4 regions of the Mesorhizobium sp. P170090 genome follow, and region 2 is predicted to be linked to each of the others. Evidence: riboswitches for the same ligand, from Rfam matches in the RefSeq annotation. Region 2 holds a riboswitch; each other region holds the start of a gene.
The links. Region 2 has a riboswitch for cobalamin ahead of AC3EML_RS06270 (aromatic ring-hydroxylating oxygenase subunit alpha). Riboswitches for the same ligand answer to the same signal wherever they lie in the genome.
Positions count from the first base shown of each region.

Region 1 (3,881 bases), 3.7 Mb from region 2:
GTTCAGCCCCTTCAGGCCAATGACGACGAGACGCGAGCGGCGATCGTCCTCGGCCGTCCAGGCGCGGTCATAGTAATGGTTGACGCGTGGGCCGACGGCCTGCAGCAAAAGCCGCATCGGCTTGCCGCCGACCTCGACGAAGCCTTTCACGCGAAGCACGTTTTCCTGTTCGGCGGCGGCAGCGACGCGCTTTGCCAGTTCGTCCGGATTGGTGATCGAGGGGATGTCGACGATGAAGGTGTCGAAATCGTCATGCTCATGATCGAAAGCGCCGTCGTGATGCGACTTGCGGTTCTCGATGTCGTCTTCGACGGCGAGACCGAGGCCAAGCAGCACCGACGGGTCGACCTTGCCATGCGCAGTCGGCACGATTTTTACCGCGCGGGCGGAATGTTCATTGATGATGGCGTTGGCGCGGGCCGAACCGGGGGCGTCCATCAGATCGCTCTTCGACAGGATGATCAAATCGGCGCAGGCGATCTGGTCCTCGAACACTTCTTCGACAGGATCGTCATGGTCGAGCGTCTCGTCCTGAGCGCGCTGTGCCTGCAAAGCGTCCATGTCGTTGGCGACGCGGCCTTCGGCCAGCGCCGGGCCGTCTACCACGGCGATGACACCGTCGACGGTTACCCGGCTCTTCACGCTCGGCCACTGGAACGCCTGGACCAGCGGCTTGGGCAGAGCCAGGCCCGAGGTCTCGATCAGGATGTGGTCAACCTTCGGTGTCAGCGCGAGGATCTTGTCGAGGGCGGGCACGAAATCGTCGGCGACTGTACAGCAGATGCAGCCATTGGCCAGTTCGACGATGTTTTCCTCGGGGCAGGTGTCGATGCCGCAGCCTTTCAGGATTTCCCCGTCGATGCCGATGTCGCCGAACTCGTTGACGATGATGGCGATGCGCTTGCCGCCGGCATTTTCCAGGAGATGGCGGACCAGCGTCGTCTTGCCGGCGCCGAGGAAGCCTGTAACGACAGTGCAGGGAACACGGGAGAGGTTGGCGGCCGGGTTTGAAGCGTTCATCGTCAGTCCTTCAGCATGTCGAGGGGTGGGATGCGGGCAACGAGGCCGCGCTTGAGGCTATCGGGCCGGCCGCGCCACGGGATGAGGCCGTCGGTCGAAGTCGCGAAGAGCTTTGCGCCGGTGACGAGGTCGGCGCCGCTGGTTGGGGCCAGATCGCCGAAGACATAGCTCCAGCAGCCATCACGCAGGATCGCGGCGCTGAGGCGGCGCTTGCAATTGCCGAGACATTCGGCGGTGCGGACCCGGATATCGCCGGCAGCGGCGCGGCGTGTGTCCTCAGCCAGCAATTCGCCGGCGCGCGGATGGGCGTCGGAACCGGTCTCATCGCGGCAGGAGGCGCAGACGATGACGGTCACGCCGGTCAGGGCGTCGTTGTCCCCGGACGCAATGTCCGCTGTGCCAGCCGAAAAACTGCTGTTCTGGTCCAAAAACCGTGCTCCTTGCCCGGAAACCCGCCAGGCGATCGGATACTTTGTCTCAGACGGCAGGTCTCCTGGCTCGCGGGTCATCGCCTTGGTTAGCCGCCTTCCCGGTGTTACCCAGTGGCTTTCGGCCTTGGCTCTTCGCTTACAGTTGCGGGGACAGCCGCGGATTTGGGATTTTCGTCCCGCACCGCATTCCCTCTTGGCCCTTGCCGTTGCGGGCAGGGGACCGTCTGCAGCGGATTTAGGCTTTTGCGGGCGGCGGTGTCAACGCACGGCTACGACATGGCGATGTCGGCAGGGGCTGTCATGTCCCGGTTCCGGCAGTGCCAGGATGACCTGTCGGATAGCTTGATAGCCAACGCCATAGTCCCAGTCATGACCGACAGCCAGATTCTGTCCCTCATGCCAAACCGCGTTGTCCAGAAGGACTTCGGCACTAATCAGCGTGCCCTTCAAGCCTGCCAGAAAGGTCCGGACAAAATGGCTTCCGGGGGGTACCGAAGCTGTGAACAGCTTTTCCAGCTTGGCACAGAATGCTGGATAGCCTGGTGTCAGCGAGCATAGCTCGGTTGTGGCCTGGGAAATGACCGGGCCGCTATAGATTTTCCAGCGGGCATCTTTTCGCCAGATCTTCCAACTGGCGCTGCTTCGCTGCCAAAGCTCTATTTCGGCCTGCATGTTCTCGCAGACGTGATCGGCCAGTCCCTCAATGGCCACATGGAAAACACCACGGAGAAACTTTTCAAACGCCTGGTTCAGTTCCTGTTCGCGCGTGTCGCCGAAGCCAGCAAAGGATTCAATGACCGGCTGAACATCAAGCAGCGGAGAAAAAATGTAGATTTCCAGGACCAGCCGGTCAGAACTCGTCTCGAACACCTCCGCCTCAAACCGAAGCTGCTTCGATTGGAGCATGACGTCCCTATCTCTGCGGACTGCATCTATTCCATGCGCAATGAGGGCGCCATGGATCATGTCGAGCACTTTGTCCGATGCCATTGCACAACCTACGAGGCTTATTGAGGCGTCTATGACAGACGCTGCAAGGGTTGGCCATCTCTCTCGCTAGCCAATGCCGGCCCCAAATCGCCGGCGGGCGTCACTTCGATGCGCTCAAGTCCAAGCCAGCCCTGCATCTCCTTTAGTTCCTCGAAAAGCTGTGCGGTGGTCTCAGGCGGTGCGCCTGCTTCGGCATAGGCGGCGTGGACGCGTAAGACACTCGCAGGCCGGTCGGCCTTGAGGTCGACGCGGGCGACGATCTTGTCGCCGAGCAGGAAAGGCAGCACGTAATAGCCATATTGCCGCTTGTCGGCCGGGGTGTAGATCTCGATGCGGTAGCGGAAATCGAAGAGACGCTCGGTGCGCGCTCGCTCGAAGACCACCGGATCGAAGGGCGCCAGCAAGGCGCGGGCCTCGATCTTTCGCGGCAGGCGGGCGTCCTTATAGAGGTAAGCCGGTTTGTCCCAGCCTTCGACGCGTACCGGCAGCAACTCGCCCAGTTCGACCAGTTCCTCCAACCGGCCCTTCATGTCGGCCGGCGACAGGCGGAAATAGTCGCGCAAATCGCCTGATGTGGCGATGCCGTGGGCGCGGGCAGAAATGCGCAGCAATTCGCGGTGCGCGTCCTCGGCGGCCGGCACCGGCAGATCGAGGATCGCCTGCGGCAGCACGCGCTCGGGCAGGTCATAGAAGCGTTCGAAGCCACGGCGGTGCGCCGTGGTGATGCGTCCGGCCCAGAACAGCCATTCGAAGGCGTGCTTGGCGTGGCTCCAGCCCCACCAGCCGCCCGAACCTTTCTGGCCTTCCAGGGCCGAAGCGGCGATCGGGCCACGCTCGGCGACCGCACGGTAGATCTCTTCGATATAGGCGGCGTGCTCGCGGCCCCATTTGGCGAGACCCAGATACATTTCATCGCCCTGCTCGGCGCGCTGCATGCGCCAGCGCATCAGCGGGTATGTCTCGACCGGCAGGAAGGAGGCCTCATGCGCCCAGTACTCGAACACGGTGCGCTTGCGGGTGATTGCGGCATTGTCGAGCAGGGCGAGCGGGTAGGGGCCAAGCCGCGAATAGAGCGGCATATAGTGGGCGCGCACCACGGCGCTGACGGAATCGATCTGCAGAAGGCCGGTGCGCGAGAGCACGCGGGCGAGGTGACGGCGGTCCGGTGTGCCGCCCGGTCGCGGGTCGGTAAAACCCTGCGCGGCGAGCGCGATGCGCCGGGCCGTCGCGAGTGAGATTTTGTCCTTCATCAAGATGCCTTTGCCCTGATCCGTTCCCGTATTTTTAGCCGATGATTCCGGCGATGCTAGCAGGCTTGTGGCGGGAGACATGTCAGGAGACAAAAGTGGAGTAAAAAACGAAGGAAATCAAACAGGAGGAGATCGGACCAGTTTTTCCCGAACTGCCGTCCAGCACCCTCTTTTGAACAAGGTTTGACTT
Region 1 covers NZ_JBYNWH010000001.1:4,947,265-4,951,145, reverse strand. The annotation lists gene cobW (cobalamin biosynthesis protein CobW) at 1-1,020, opposite strand, end outside; gene AC3EML_RS24025 (DUF1636 family protein) at 1,023-1,448, opposite strand; cobalamin riboswitch at 1,487-1,691, opposite strand; gene AC3EML_RS24020 (DUF6348 family protein) at 1,710-2,441, opposite strand; gene AC3EML_RS24015 (winged helix-turn-helix domain-containing protein) at 2,471-3,691, opposite strand.
Region 1: another riboswitch for cobalamin. It lies ahead of AC3EML_RS24025 (DUF1636 family protein); the one in region 2 lies ahead of AC3EML_RS06270 (aromatic ring-hydroxylating oxygenase subunit alpha).

Region 2 (3,881 bases):
TCTGGTCCCTCTTCGCCTGCTCCAGTTCACGCGACGCTGCGCAGCGCCGGCCGGCCGCCTTCGGCAAGGCGCGGGCCGATGAAGGCCGCGTACCATTCGACGAACTGGATCACGCCGCCCTCATGCAGCTCCGAATAGGGGCCGGGCTCATAGGCCGGCGACAGGATGCCGAAGGCGTTTTCCTCGACGATGCGGCGGTCCTGGTCGTTGGTCTCGGTCCAGACATGGGTGAGCTCCTCAAGGTTGTAGTCGACGCCCTCGACCGCATCCTTGTGCACCAGCCACTTGGTCGTCACCGCGGTTTGCGTGGCGCTGATCGGCAGCACCCGGAAGGTGACCGCATGGTCGATCAGTATGTGGTTCCAGGTCGTCGGATAGTGGTAGTGCATCAAGGTGCCGATGCGGTCGGCGGCAACAGTGTCGGACAGGTTCTTCGTCACCGCGCGCTTTCCCGACATCGTGTAGCTGACGGCATCGCGCAGCAGCGGCGCGCGGGTGGCGCGGTATTGCCCGGCCGGATCGATGCGGAACTTGCTCGGCAGGCCCGCCGCCTCGCATTTCGCCCAGTGCGCCAGCATCTCCGGATCGCTGTCGGCGCCCTGCACGCCGGTCACCGTCGGCGCTTCGGGGAATGTCTTGCACAGCTCTGGATGATTGCCGGCGCAGTGATAGCATTCGCGGTTGTTTTCCCAGACCAGCTTCCAGTTGCCCTTCTCGATGATGGTGCTCTCGAAGGCGACCTTGGCTTCATTCAGCCGGTGCGGCTTGAGGTAGGGCTCTATCATGGCGCGCATCGGGGCAAAGTCGGCAGGTTCTTTCGCCAGGCAGATGAAGATGTAGCCGCCGACGCTCTCGCAGGCGACGGGCTTCAGGCCGAACTGGCTCTTGTCGAAACCGTCGGCCATCTGGCGGGCAAACAGCAGCCGGCCGTCAAGCTCGTAGGTCCACTGGTGATAAGGGCAGACAAGCTTTGCCGCCATGCCCTTCTCAGTGTTGCAGACACGGCTGCCGCGATGGCGGCAGGAATTGTGAAAGGCGTTGATGTTGCCCTTCTGGTCGCGGACCAGCACCACCGGATAATCGCCGATCTGCACGGTGATATAGCTGCCGGGCTTCGGCAGTTCGCAATCATGGCCGATGAACAGCCAGTCCCGATACCAGATGAGCTCCATGTCGAGCTTGAAATAGTCCGGGTCGGTGTAGAAGGGCTGTTCCAGCGAAAAGCCTTGCTTGCGGCCGTTCAGGAGCCTCAGCATGTCGTTGCGCGTATCCATAGTTCTGTCCTCGTGGTTTAAGGACTGAACTTGGTGGTGATGGAGGAAGGATCGGACGCAGGCCGGCGCGGCTCCGGACATGCACTATCCACCTCTTGACCGCCCACCGCGATCAGTCGAGTCTAGGCATCTCGGGCTGGTTTCCGGGCTCTGGAGTTGTCCTTGCGGACCATCGCGACACCTTCCCAGGCTCTTGCCCAGTGGTCTCCCGTTGCGACTTCAACTCCACCACCGTTGCGGGGGCAGCGCCGGATTCTGACCGGCTTCCCAATTCTCCGCTGCGTCGTCACGAAGCGGCACCTGAGATGCGATCATCTAATCACGGCAGCGATCGCGACGTCGGCATGAAAGCGACATCATATCCATGCGGCGCGACACGCGCGGCATACGCCCCGCCGACCACCGAAGGGCTGAGATCCTGTCTTGCGGCGCCATCATCGCCGTTTCGAATTGCTGCGGATCCAGTTCCGATCGGGGGCAAAAAGGGCTCAACGGTATCGAAAAGTTACTATTAGCAATCTCTAATCGAACCGAACGGTTCGTTTCTGTTGACAATGCGTGCAGGACGGTGTGAACGACGGCCCGGAAACCGACACCGGAGCGAACCACTCGGTTCGACATAAGCAACTGAAAACAATACAGTAAACAGCCATGAAGGAACTTCCTGGCACAATTTCAAGGTGCAGGACCGTGGTCCACACGGAACAACTTCGTGATTGGAAACCAGCCTATGGCTTTCCCACATCGGGGCTGTCCGAACGACGCGAATTCCTCCCAAGACACGCCGCTAGACGGACAGACAAACTGGAGTACTAAAAATGAAAAAGATCATCCTCACTGCCGCAGCCGTTTTGGCGATCACCGGCAGCGCCTTCGCCGGTAGCGACAATTACGGTTCCAATGGTGCGAACCAGCCAGCCGTCTCGGTCGACAGCTCGTATACGGCTTCCATTCAGAAGCCGGCGCACGCTGACAAGCAGCCTGTCGTTCAGGGCGCCGACCGCGACCTCTACGGCAATCGCTGATCCCGACCAAAGGAGAGCGGCTAACCCGTCGCTCTCGGATCCCAAAAAATTCAGGAGTGTTTGAAAATGAAAAAGCTCATCCTTGCTGCCGCCGCCGTTTTGGCCATCTCCGGCAGCGCTTTCGCCGGCAGCGACAACTACGGTTCCAACGGCGCCAACCAGCCAGCGGTTACGTGGACCGACAGCGGCCACACCGCTTCGGTTGAGAAGTCGGTTTCGACCGAGCAGACGCCTGCCCACGGTGCCGACCGTAACCTTTTCGGCCGTTAAAAGCCGGTTTCCCAGCACGCGGCGGGCTTATCCGCTGCAGCTGGCGACATCAGAAAAATTCAGGAGACTAAAATGAAGAAGATCGTTCTTGCCACCGCAGCCCTTCTGGCTATTTCGAGCGCTGCCTTTGCCGGCAGCGACAATTATGGCTCCAATGGCGCCAACCAGCCGGCCGCTGCCGTCGACACCACCCGCACCTCATCGACCGGCACCAACTCGGCGGTCTACAAGCTGCTGAACTCGTCGGACGACCAACAGAAGTTCGTTCCTCAGAGCAGCGACAGGGATCGGTTCGGCAACAACTAACAGCCGAAGCTTGAAAAAAGAGCGGCGGGCCTGGCCCGCCGCTCTTTTTTCATGCCTGTACGACGCAGCTATCTCAAGCCGCCTTCACTTCCACCGGCTTGAGCGAGAAGGAGTGCCCATCGGCGTCGAAGATGTGCAGGTCCCCGGCATCCGCGGTCAGCCGCAGCTTTGCCCCGCGCTTGACCTCGACATTGCCGGGCAGCTTGGTCACCAATGGCAGGTCGGCGCGACCGATATCGATATAGACCAGCTGCACCTCGCCGAGCTGCTCGACATAGTCCACCACGCCCTCGAAAAGATATTCCGTGCCGGTGGCGACCGACAAATCCTCCGGCCGCACGCCGAAGCTGACCGCCGCACCCTTGGCTGACGCCGGCGTTGCAATCGGCACCGTGGCCTTGCGGCCGCCGACATGGCTGACGATTGTCGGGTTGCCCGTCCTGTCGATTGTCGCCGGCAGGATGTTCATGGCCGGCGAGCCGATGAACTGGGCAACGAACAGATTGCCGGGCTTCTTGTAGAGGTCCATCGGCGTGCCGACCTGCTCGATATGGCCATCCTTCAGCACGACGATGCGGTCGGCGAGCGTCATCGCTTCGACCTGATCGTGGGTGACGTAGATCATGGTCGTGGCAGGCATCGATTCCTTGAGCTTGGCGATCTCGATGCGGGTGGCGACGCGCAGCGCCGCGTCGAGATTCGACAGCGGCTCGTCGAACAGGAACACTTTCGGATTGCGCACGATGGCGCGACCGATGGCGACACGCTGGCGCTGGCCGCCCGACATCGCCTTGGGCAGGCGGTCGAGATATTTGGTCAGCTGCAGGATTTCGGCGGCCTGCCGCACCCGCTTGTCGATCTCGGCCTTGCTTTCCTTGCCGATCTTCATCGAGAAGGCCATGTTGTCGTAGACGGTCATGTGCGGATAGAGCGCATAGGACTGGAACACCATGGCAATGCCGCGCTTGGAAGGCGGCACGTCGTTCACCACCTCGCCGGCGATCTT
Region 2 covers NZ_JBYNWH010000001.1:1,256,647-1,260,527, reverse strand. The annotation lists gene AC3EML_RS06270 (aromatic ring-hydroxylating oxygenase subunit alpha) at 27-1,274, opposite strand; cobalamin riboswitch at 1,392-1,593, opposite strand; gene AC3EML_RS06265 (DUF680 domain-containing protein) at 2,093-2,299, shown strand; gene AC3EML_RS06260 (DUF680 domain-containing protein) at 2,366-2,569, shown strand; gene AC3EML_RS06255 (DUF680 domain-containing protein) at 2,642-2,875, shown strand; gene AC3EML_RS06250 (ABC transporter ATP-binding protein) at 2,949-3,881, opposite strand, start outside.

Region 3 (3,881 bases), 710 kb from region 2:
AGTGCCACATTTATATTTCTGCGGGATTAAGACACGTGCCGTAGGAAATTGCACATTTGCGCCGAGTGGCTCATTTCCAAGAGTGTGATCGGTTTGGCATATTCCCGGCCGACATCCGCCAGCCGGCAACTCCCCACACGGTGAGGAAGAGAGGCCTCACGCCTGCACTTTCTGCCGGAGCGCGCGTGCTGCAGCGACCATGTTAATGAGGGCAGGGCGGACCTCCTCCCATTTGCGTGTTTTGAGGCCACAGTCCGGGTTTATCCACAGTTGGCCGTCGGACAGTCGCTCGCGGGCAAGCATGACTAAGTCCGAAATCTCGCCGACTTCCGGGACGCGTGGTGAGTGAATATCATAGACGCCAGGACCGATTTCGTTCGGATATTTGGAGCTCGTGAAGGCGTCCAACAGTTCCATCTTCGAGCGCGACGTCTCAATCGAAATGACATCCGCATCCATTCCAGCGATCGCGTGAATGATCTCGTTGAACTCCGAATAGCACATGTGGGTATGAATTTGAGTCGCGTCCTTTACACCCGTTGAAGCGATCCGGAAACATTCGACAGCCCAGTCGAGATAGACTTTCCAGTCAGATTGGCGCAGTGGCAATCCTTCGCGAAACGCGGCCTCATCGATCTGGACCATCCTTGCGCCGGATCTTTCGAGATCCGTCACTTCGTCGCGGATGGCGAGCGCGATCTGGCGGCAGGCTTCGGAGCGGGGTACGTCGTCGCGAACAAAAGACCAGTTGAGAATGGTGACTGGGCCTGTGAGCATTCCCTTCACGGGCTTTTCCGTAAGCGACTGGGCGAATTGCCACCAGCGCACTGTCATCGGATTGCGCCTCGATACGTCGCCGAAAATGATGGGGGGACGCACGTAGCGCGACCCATAGCTTTGTACCCAGGCATGCTGGGTGAGCGCGAAGCCGGACAACTGCTCGCCGAAATGCTGTACCATGTCGTTTCGCTCGAACTCACCATGCACCAGCACGTCCAGCCCGATCTCTTCCTGCCAGCGAATTGCAGCCTCGATCTCCTTCTTCAGGAACGTCTCATAGTCGACATAGCTCAGCTGGCCCTTCGCATGAGCGGCCCGCGCCTTGCGTACCTGCGGCGTCTGCGGGAAGGACCCGATGGTCGTCGTCGGGAACGGCGGCAGCCCGAGTGAGCCGGCCTGGACTCTGGAGCGCTCGCCAAAAGCGCTCTCTCGTCGCTTCGCGCTGTCCTGAATGCTAGCGATCCGCCCCTGAACAAGCGGGTCATGGATCCTCGTGGATGTCACGCGCGTGGCGGCAGCCTCGGCAGACGCTTTCAACGCGCCTGCCACCGCATCCCTGCCTTGGGACAGGGCCCGGGCCAGCAAGACCAGCTCGTCGGTCTTCTGGGCCGCGAAGGCGAGCCACGACCTGATGTCCGCGTCGAGTTCCGTCTCCATGCGCAGATCAATCGGCACATGCAGCATCGAGCAAGAAGGCGCGATCTCGACGCGGTCCAAGGGCCAGCCGGCGACGATCGGTTTGATGCGGTCGAGAATGGCGGGCAGGTTCGCACGCCAGACGTTGCGGCCATCGATCAAGCCAAGCGAGAGCACCAGATCCTTCGGAGCGAGCCGAGCCACCGTTTCCAGCTGCTCGGGAGCGCGCACGAGATCAATATGCAGGCCGGCCAGGGGCAGAGAAATCGCGGTTTCGAGATTGTCTCCCAGCGACCCGAAATACGTAGCCAGCATGATCTTCAGCTCGGGCGCGGCTTTCGACAGCTGGCCATAGGCGAATTCGAACGCAGCTCGTTCGTTCGGGTTCAGATCGAGGACAAGCGCTGGCTCATCGATCTGCACCCAGTCGGCTCCCGACAGCTTCAGCCTCTCCAGAAGCTGCTCGTAAACCGGCAGCAGCCGCGGTAGGAGAGCGATGGGACCGAACCCCTCGGCAGGCGATTTCGCCAGCTTGAGGAAGGTGATGGGTCCAAGGATGACTGGGCGTGTGTGAATGCCGAGAGCTTTAGCCTCGAGGAAGTAATCGACCGGCTTCGATGACGAGAGGGCGAACGTCTGATCATCATCGAGTTCCGGCACAATGTAGTGGTAGTTGGTGTCAAACCACTTGGTCATTTCCATCGCGGTTACACCAGGTCCATGAGCCTCCTCCTGGTAACCAGCGTGTCCACAATCCTCCGTCTGACCCTGGTTGCCGCGCGCCATTGCGAAGTAGATGTCAAGTGGGACCTCGCCGCTATTCCAGCCGTAACGGGACGGAACGGCCCCGACCATGGCTGCGGTGTCGAGCACATGGTCGTAAAGCGAGAAGTCGTTCGACGGGATTTTCGACACGCCGCGATCGCGCTGCTCTTCCCAGCTAGCGGCACGGAGCGCCTTCGACGTCGTGAGAAGGTCGCCAGCGGACGATGTTCCGGACCAGTAGCTTTCAAGCGCGAATTTCAGTTCTCGCCGACGACCGAAGCGCGGCACGCCGAGCGTTGCTACAGGAATTTGCTGAGAGACAGTCATGTCATACCCCGGTGATTGGGGCGTCGGTGACAAGGAAGGCGCTAGCAGGCCGGCATCAACGCCGGGTTGCAGCGGCCACCGAGACACCCCGCCCGTGGACGTAATTCGCGTGGCAGGCCTCCTGGCTCGCGGGGTTGGCTCGCCGCTAACAGTTGCGGGGGCAGCGCCGGCATCGCACCGGCTTCCCTCTTAGCTCCGCTGCGGCAGCGCCGCACGCGAGAACCACGACACGCAGACAATCACAGCAGTTCGCTCTTTTGTCAATGACGCATAACGAAATGTTTATGTAGTTATGTGATCGCGCTTTTACGCCTTTGTCTAGCATTGTGAAATATTCAGTCTGCTGCCCGCATTCGGCATCGTGGGACGTGATCGCAAGTCAAGTCCGACGGACGCCGCGAGTTCTCCGTTACCTCAGGAACCTTACTGGCCTTCCCCAAGCTGAGCTTCTGGAAAATGCTGGTGACGATCTGGATGACGGTGAATGCCGTCATGGCAAGCACGCCTTGCACCGCTCCTCCAGCGAGCTTCACGGCAGCAGCATGGGTCAGTTCTCCGAAGCGAATGGCTGTCGCTATCAGCGAGCTTTGACACAGTTCCGCCACTGCGGTCATCGCGTCAGTAGGGCGGCTGGTTAGTTGCCGGCGCATCTACAGCAACCCAGCCCCTTCCGCCTCGCTGCGCAGATTCTGCCGCGGCCGTGGCCCGAGCTGCTGGATCACCAGCCCGGCGGCCAGCGAGCCGAGATCGCCGCAATCCTTCAGGCTGCGCCCCGAGGTGTAGCCGTAGAGGAAACCGGCGGCATAGAGGTCGCCGGCGCCGGTGGTGTCGACCAGTTCGCGGATCGTCGTCGCCTGAATGGTGACGGTCTCGTCGCCGCGCACGATCACTGAGCCTTTTTCGGAGCGGGTGACGGCGGCAATCTTGCAGTCTTTGCGGATAGCCGCCAGCGCCTCGTCGAAGGATTTTGTCTGGTAGAGCGACTTGATCTCGTGGCTGTTGGCAAAGACGATGTCGACAGTGCCCGAGCGCATCAGCTCGAGGAACTCGTCCCGGTAGCGGTCGACGCAGAACGAATCAGACAACGTCATCGACACTTCGCGCCCGGCCTCGTGTGCGAGCTTCGCCGTCTGCCGGATCGCCTCCTTGGCGCGCGGCGGATCCCACAGATAGCCCTCGAAATAGGTGACCTTGGCGCCCGACGCCTTGTCGGCCTCGACGTCTTCCGGCCCGAGTTCGATGCAGGCGCCGAGATAGGTGTTCATCGAGCGCTCGCCGTCGGGGGTGACGAAGATCATCGAGCGCGCCGTCGGCGGCTGGCCCTCGAGCGGCCTGGTGTCGAAGGCAACGCCCTGGGCATGGATGTCGTGGGC
Region 3 covers NZ_JBYNWH010000001.1:1,963,722-1,967,602, forward strand. The annotation lists gene metE (5-methyltetrahydropteroyltriglutamate--homocysteine S-methyltransferase) at 157-2,508, opposite strand; cobalamin riboswitch at 2,603-2,750, opposite strand; gene AC3EML_RS09425 (adenosine kinase) at 3,159-3,881, opposite strand, start outside.
Region 3: another riboswitch for cobalamin. It lies ahead of metE (5-methyltetrahydropteroyltriglutamate--homocysteine S-methyltransferase); the one in region 2 lies ahead of AC3EML_RS06270 (aromatic ring-hydroxylating oxygenase subunit alpha).

Region 4 (3,881 bases), 3.6 Mb from region 2:
GCCGCACTTTCAGCCGGCCCTCGCTTTCCTGGCAAAGCTGCGAGCCGCGATGCCGGCAGGTGTTGTGGAAGGCGCGCAACTCGCCGGTGTCGTCGCGCAGCACGACGATTTCCTGCGTGCCGACGCGGAATGTCCTGAATGCCAAAGGCTGGGCAAGATCGGCCTCGCGGCAGACGAGCAGCCAGCTTTTGTACCAGATGGCCTCGAGATCGCGCTGGTAAGCCTCGCTATCCCAATAGGCCGATGACGGTAGCGTCGGTTCGGCCCGGCTCAGGCCGTTATAGGGGTCGCGCTCGCTCGGGTTGGGATGCATGGCTGGCTTCCTATGAAGCGTCAGCCGACACCCCGGCAAATCGTTTGTCAATCAGAGTGCCGCATTGCCGGTTGCAGGCGCGGCGCATAATCATGTCGTGGACATGGGACATTCGGAATTGGGGGGATTCGGACGTGGCCGCACGACAGATGTCGCTTACGCCGGAGCTGGTCGCGCGCTGCTGGCGCGAGAGCAGGGACCCCGGGCCTGATCCGGACGCGATGCATCTCGATGAAGCCGACTATGACGCGCTTCTGGATGAATTGCAGGTCGAACTCCCGGATAGCGAACCGCTATGGCTGTTCGGCTATGGATCGCTGATCTGGAAACCGGAAATAGATTATGTCGAGGACCGCGTTGCGCTGGCGCGCGGCTGGCATCGGTCCTTTTGCATGAACATGACGCGCTGGCGCGGCACCAAGGTCAGCCCCGGCCTGATGATGGCGCTGGACCGTGGCGGACAATGCAAGGGCGTCGCCTTTCGGCTGACCGACAATAACCGGCGCGAGCAGTTGGGCCGGCTTTTCCGGCGCGAAGTCACGCTGAAGCCGACAAGCTACCGGCCGCGCATGCTGAAGCTTGCAAGCGAGGCCGGACCGCTCAGGGCATTGGCCTTCGTGATCAACCGCAACGGCCTGACCTATTCCGGCCCGCTCGACGAAGGCAAGATCGTCGAAAGGCTGGCCACGTCCTGCGGGCACTGGGGATCGGGCGCCGACTATCTCTACAACACGGTGAAAAACCTTGAAGAGCGCGGCATTCACGATCGCCATCTGTGGCGGCTGCAGCGGCTGGTTGCCGAGCGGATCACCGCGTTGAACCCGTAACGCCGCATGGCGCATTCGCGCTGTTGGCCGGCGGAATTTGGTTTGCCGGATGCGGCCGTTTCAGCCTATAGTCATGCATGTCGTCGGTTCCGTTAGGGACCAAGAGGGAATGCGGTGAGGGCTGACTTGTTGCCCAATGCCGTGGCTGCCCCCGCAACTGTGTGCGGTAGTCCTCTCCAAGCCACTGAGGATTTTTCCTCGGGAAGGTGGGGAAGGGCGCTGATCCGCGAGCCAGGAGACCTGCCGGCGACAGGGAACTGACTTCGATGCCCTCGGGTGGAGGGCGAAAGGACAAGATATGAATACCGCTTCCGTCTCCCTCGGCGCATCCGTCTCCTCGCAGTCGCGCTTCATGCAGCTCGTGCTTAGCGCGTTTCTGGGCATTTTCGTCGTCGGCGTTGTCGGTTTCTCGCATATCGATGCGGTCCACAATGCGGCGCACGACTATCGCCATTCGATGGCGTTTCCCTGCCACTGACGAGGATCTGACATCATGAACCTGTTTCGCAACGTCGTGTTCATCGCGGCGATCGCAGGGCTCGTGGCGGGTGTCGCTCTCGCCTGCATGCAGGCCTACGCCACCGTGCCGCTGATCCTCAAGGCGGAGGTCTACGAAAAGGCTGGTGGCGGCCATGAGCATCAGCATGCCGCGGCGCCCGCCGCCAACGCTGCGGACACCGATGCCATGAGCACCGCCGCGCCGGCGGAAAATGCGGTGAGCAGCGCAGCACCGGCTGAAGCAGCCGCGCCGGCGGAGGACGAAGGCTGGGCGCCGGCCGACGGCTTCGAGCGTTTCGCCTTCAGTGTCGTCGCCAATATCGTCACCGGCATCGGCTTCGCGCTGGTCCTGGTGGCGGTTTCCGAGTTCGCCGGCGGCATCGGCAGCTGGCGCCAGGGCGTGTTCTGGGGCTTGGCCGGCTTTGCCGTGTTCACGCTGGCGCCGGGCCTCGGCCTGCCGCCGGAACTGCCGGCAATGCCGGCGGCCGATCTCATGCAGCGCCAGATCTGGTGGTGGGCAACGGTGATGACAACGGCGATCGGTCTTGCCCTTATCACCTTCCGCACGTCGGCGCCCCTGACCGTGCTCGCCGTCGTCCTGATCGTCGCCCCGCATATTGTCGGCGCGCCGCAGCCTGACAGTTTCGTAACGCCGATCCCGGAGGGCCTGCATCATCAGTTCGTGGTGGCGGTGACGCTGACCAATCTGGTGTTCTGGCTGGTGCTCGGCGCAGTTGTCGGTGTAGTGCGCGCGCGCTTCGCCGGCACCGCGACCAGCCTGCGCGACAGCTTTGCCTGATCGCAGTTTGACCTTCATCATCGGCGGTGCGCGCTCCGGCAAGAGCGCGCATGCCGAAACTTTGGCGACGGCGTTGCTGCCGCCATGGGCTTATATCGCCACCGCGCTAGCCTATGACGGCGAAATGCGCGAGCGCATCGCGCAGCACCGCTCGCGCCGTGGCGAGGGGTGGGCGACCATCGACGCCCCGCTTGATCTTGCCGGTGCGCTCGAGGCATTGCCGGACAACCAGCCGGTGCTTGTCGACTGCCTGACGCTGTGGCTGACCAATCATATGCTGGCCGATCATGATCTGGAGGGGGAGTGCCGGCGGCTGGCCGATGTGCTTTCGCGGCCGCGCGGACCGTGGTTCGTGGTCTCCAACGAAGTCGGACAAGGCATCGTGCCCGACAATGCGCTGGCACGCCGGTTCCGCGATGCCGCCGGCCGGCTCAACCAGCAGATCGCGGTCGTAGCTGATATGGTGCTTCTGATGGTGGCGGGGCTGCCGCTCAAGGTGAAATGAGATGACCGATATCGACACAAAAGACGAAGAGCGCCATCGCGCCAAGATGGCCAAGCGCAAGGCGGTGCAGGACGCCGAGGTCGCGGAAAAGACGGTCGAGAAGGGGCTGCTGATCGTCAACACCGGACCCGGCAAGGGCAAGACCACGGCTGCCTTCGGGCTGGCGCTGCGCATGCTCGGCTATGGCAAGCGCGTCGGAATCGTCCAGTTCATCAAGGGCAAATGGCACACCGGCGAGAAGGATGCCTTCGCGGCGTTTGGCGACCGCGTCGTCTGGCACACGATGGGCGAGGGTTTCACCTGGGAGACGCAGGATCTGAAGCGCGACATTAAGGCGGCCGAAGCCGCCTGGGCCAAGGCGCTGGAACTGATCGCCGATCCCTCGATCAGCCTCGTCGTGCTGGACGAACTGAACATCGCGCTGCGTTACGACTATCTCGATCTCTACAGAGTGGTGGCGGCGCTGAAAGCGCGGCGCGAAGGTCTGCATGTCGTCGTCACCGGCCGCAACGCCAAGCCGGCGCTGGTCGAGGCGGCGGATCTGGTGACGGAGATGGGCGTGACGAAGCATCATTTTTCGGCCGGCGTGAAGGCGCAGCAGGGGATCGAGTTTTGAGGGGTTTCGTGGGGAGGGTCGATCCGCGAAGCGGATCGGGGTGGGGGTTCTCGTAGGTCGCAGTCCCCCACCCCGGCGCTTCGCGCCGACCCTCCCCACAAGGGGGAGGGTAAAGGAAGGGCGACGGTAAGCTCTCAGAACGTCACCGCGATAAGCACAGCCGACAGCAACCCGAACAGCCCAATCAGCAGATAGTCCGCCACCTGGTACAATTTCAGCGCCTGCCTGATGTCCTGGCTTTCCGCCGCGCGCCTACCGCCTTCGCCCATATAGGCGTCCTCGACGATGACGCCGCCATAGCTGCGCGGGCCGGCGAGCGCCAG
Region 4 covers NZ_JBYNWH010000001.1:4,900,511-4,904,391, reverse strand. The annotation lists gene AC3EML_RS23790 (aromatic ring-hydroxylating oxygenase subunit alpha) at 1-313, opposite strand, end outside; gene AC3EML_RS23785 (gamma-glutamylcyclotransferase) at 448-1,140, shown strand; cobalamin riboswitch at 1,208-1,402, shown strand; gene AC3EML_RS23780 (CbtB domain-containing protein) at 1,439-1,618, shown strand; gene AC3EML_RS23775 (CbtA family protein) at 1,634-2,437, shown strand; gene cobU (bifunctional adenosylcobinamide kinase/adenosylcobinamide-phosphate guanylyltransferase) at 2,430-2,942, shown strand; gene cobO (cob(I)yrinic acid a,c-diamide adenosyltransferase) at 2,944-3,558, shown strand; gene cbiB (adenosylcobinamide-phosphate synthase CbiB) at 3,693-3,881, opposite strand, start outside.
Region 4: another riboswitch for cobalamin. It lies ahead of AC3EML_RS23780 (CbtB domain-containing protein); the one in region 2 lies ahead of AC3EML_RS06270 (aromatic ring-hydroxylating oxygenase subunit alpha).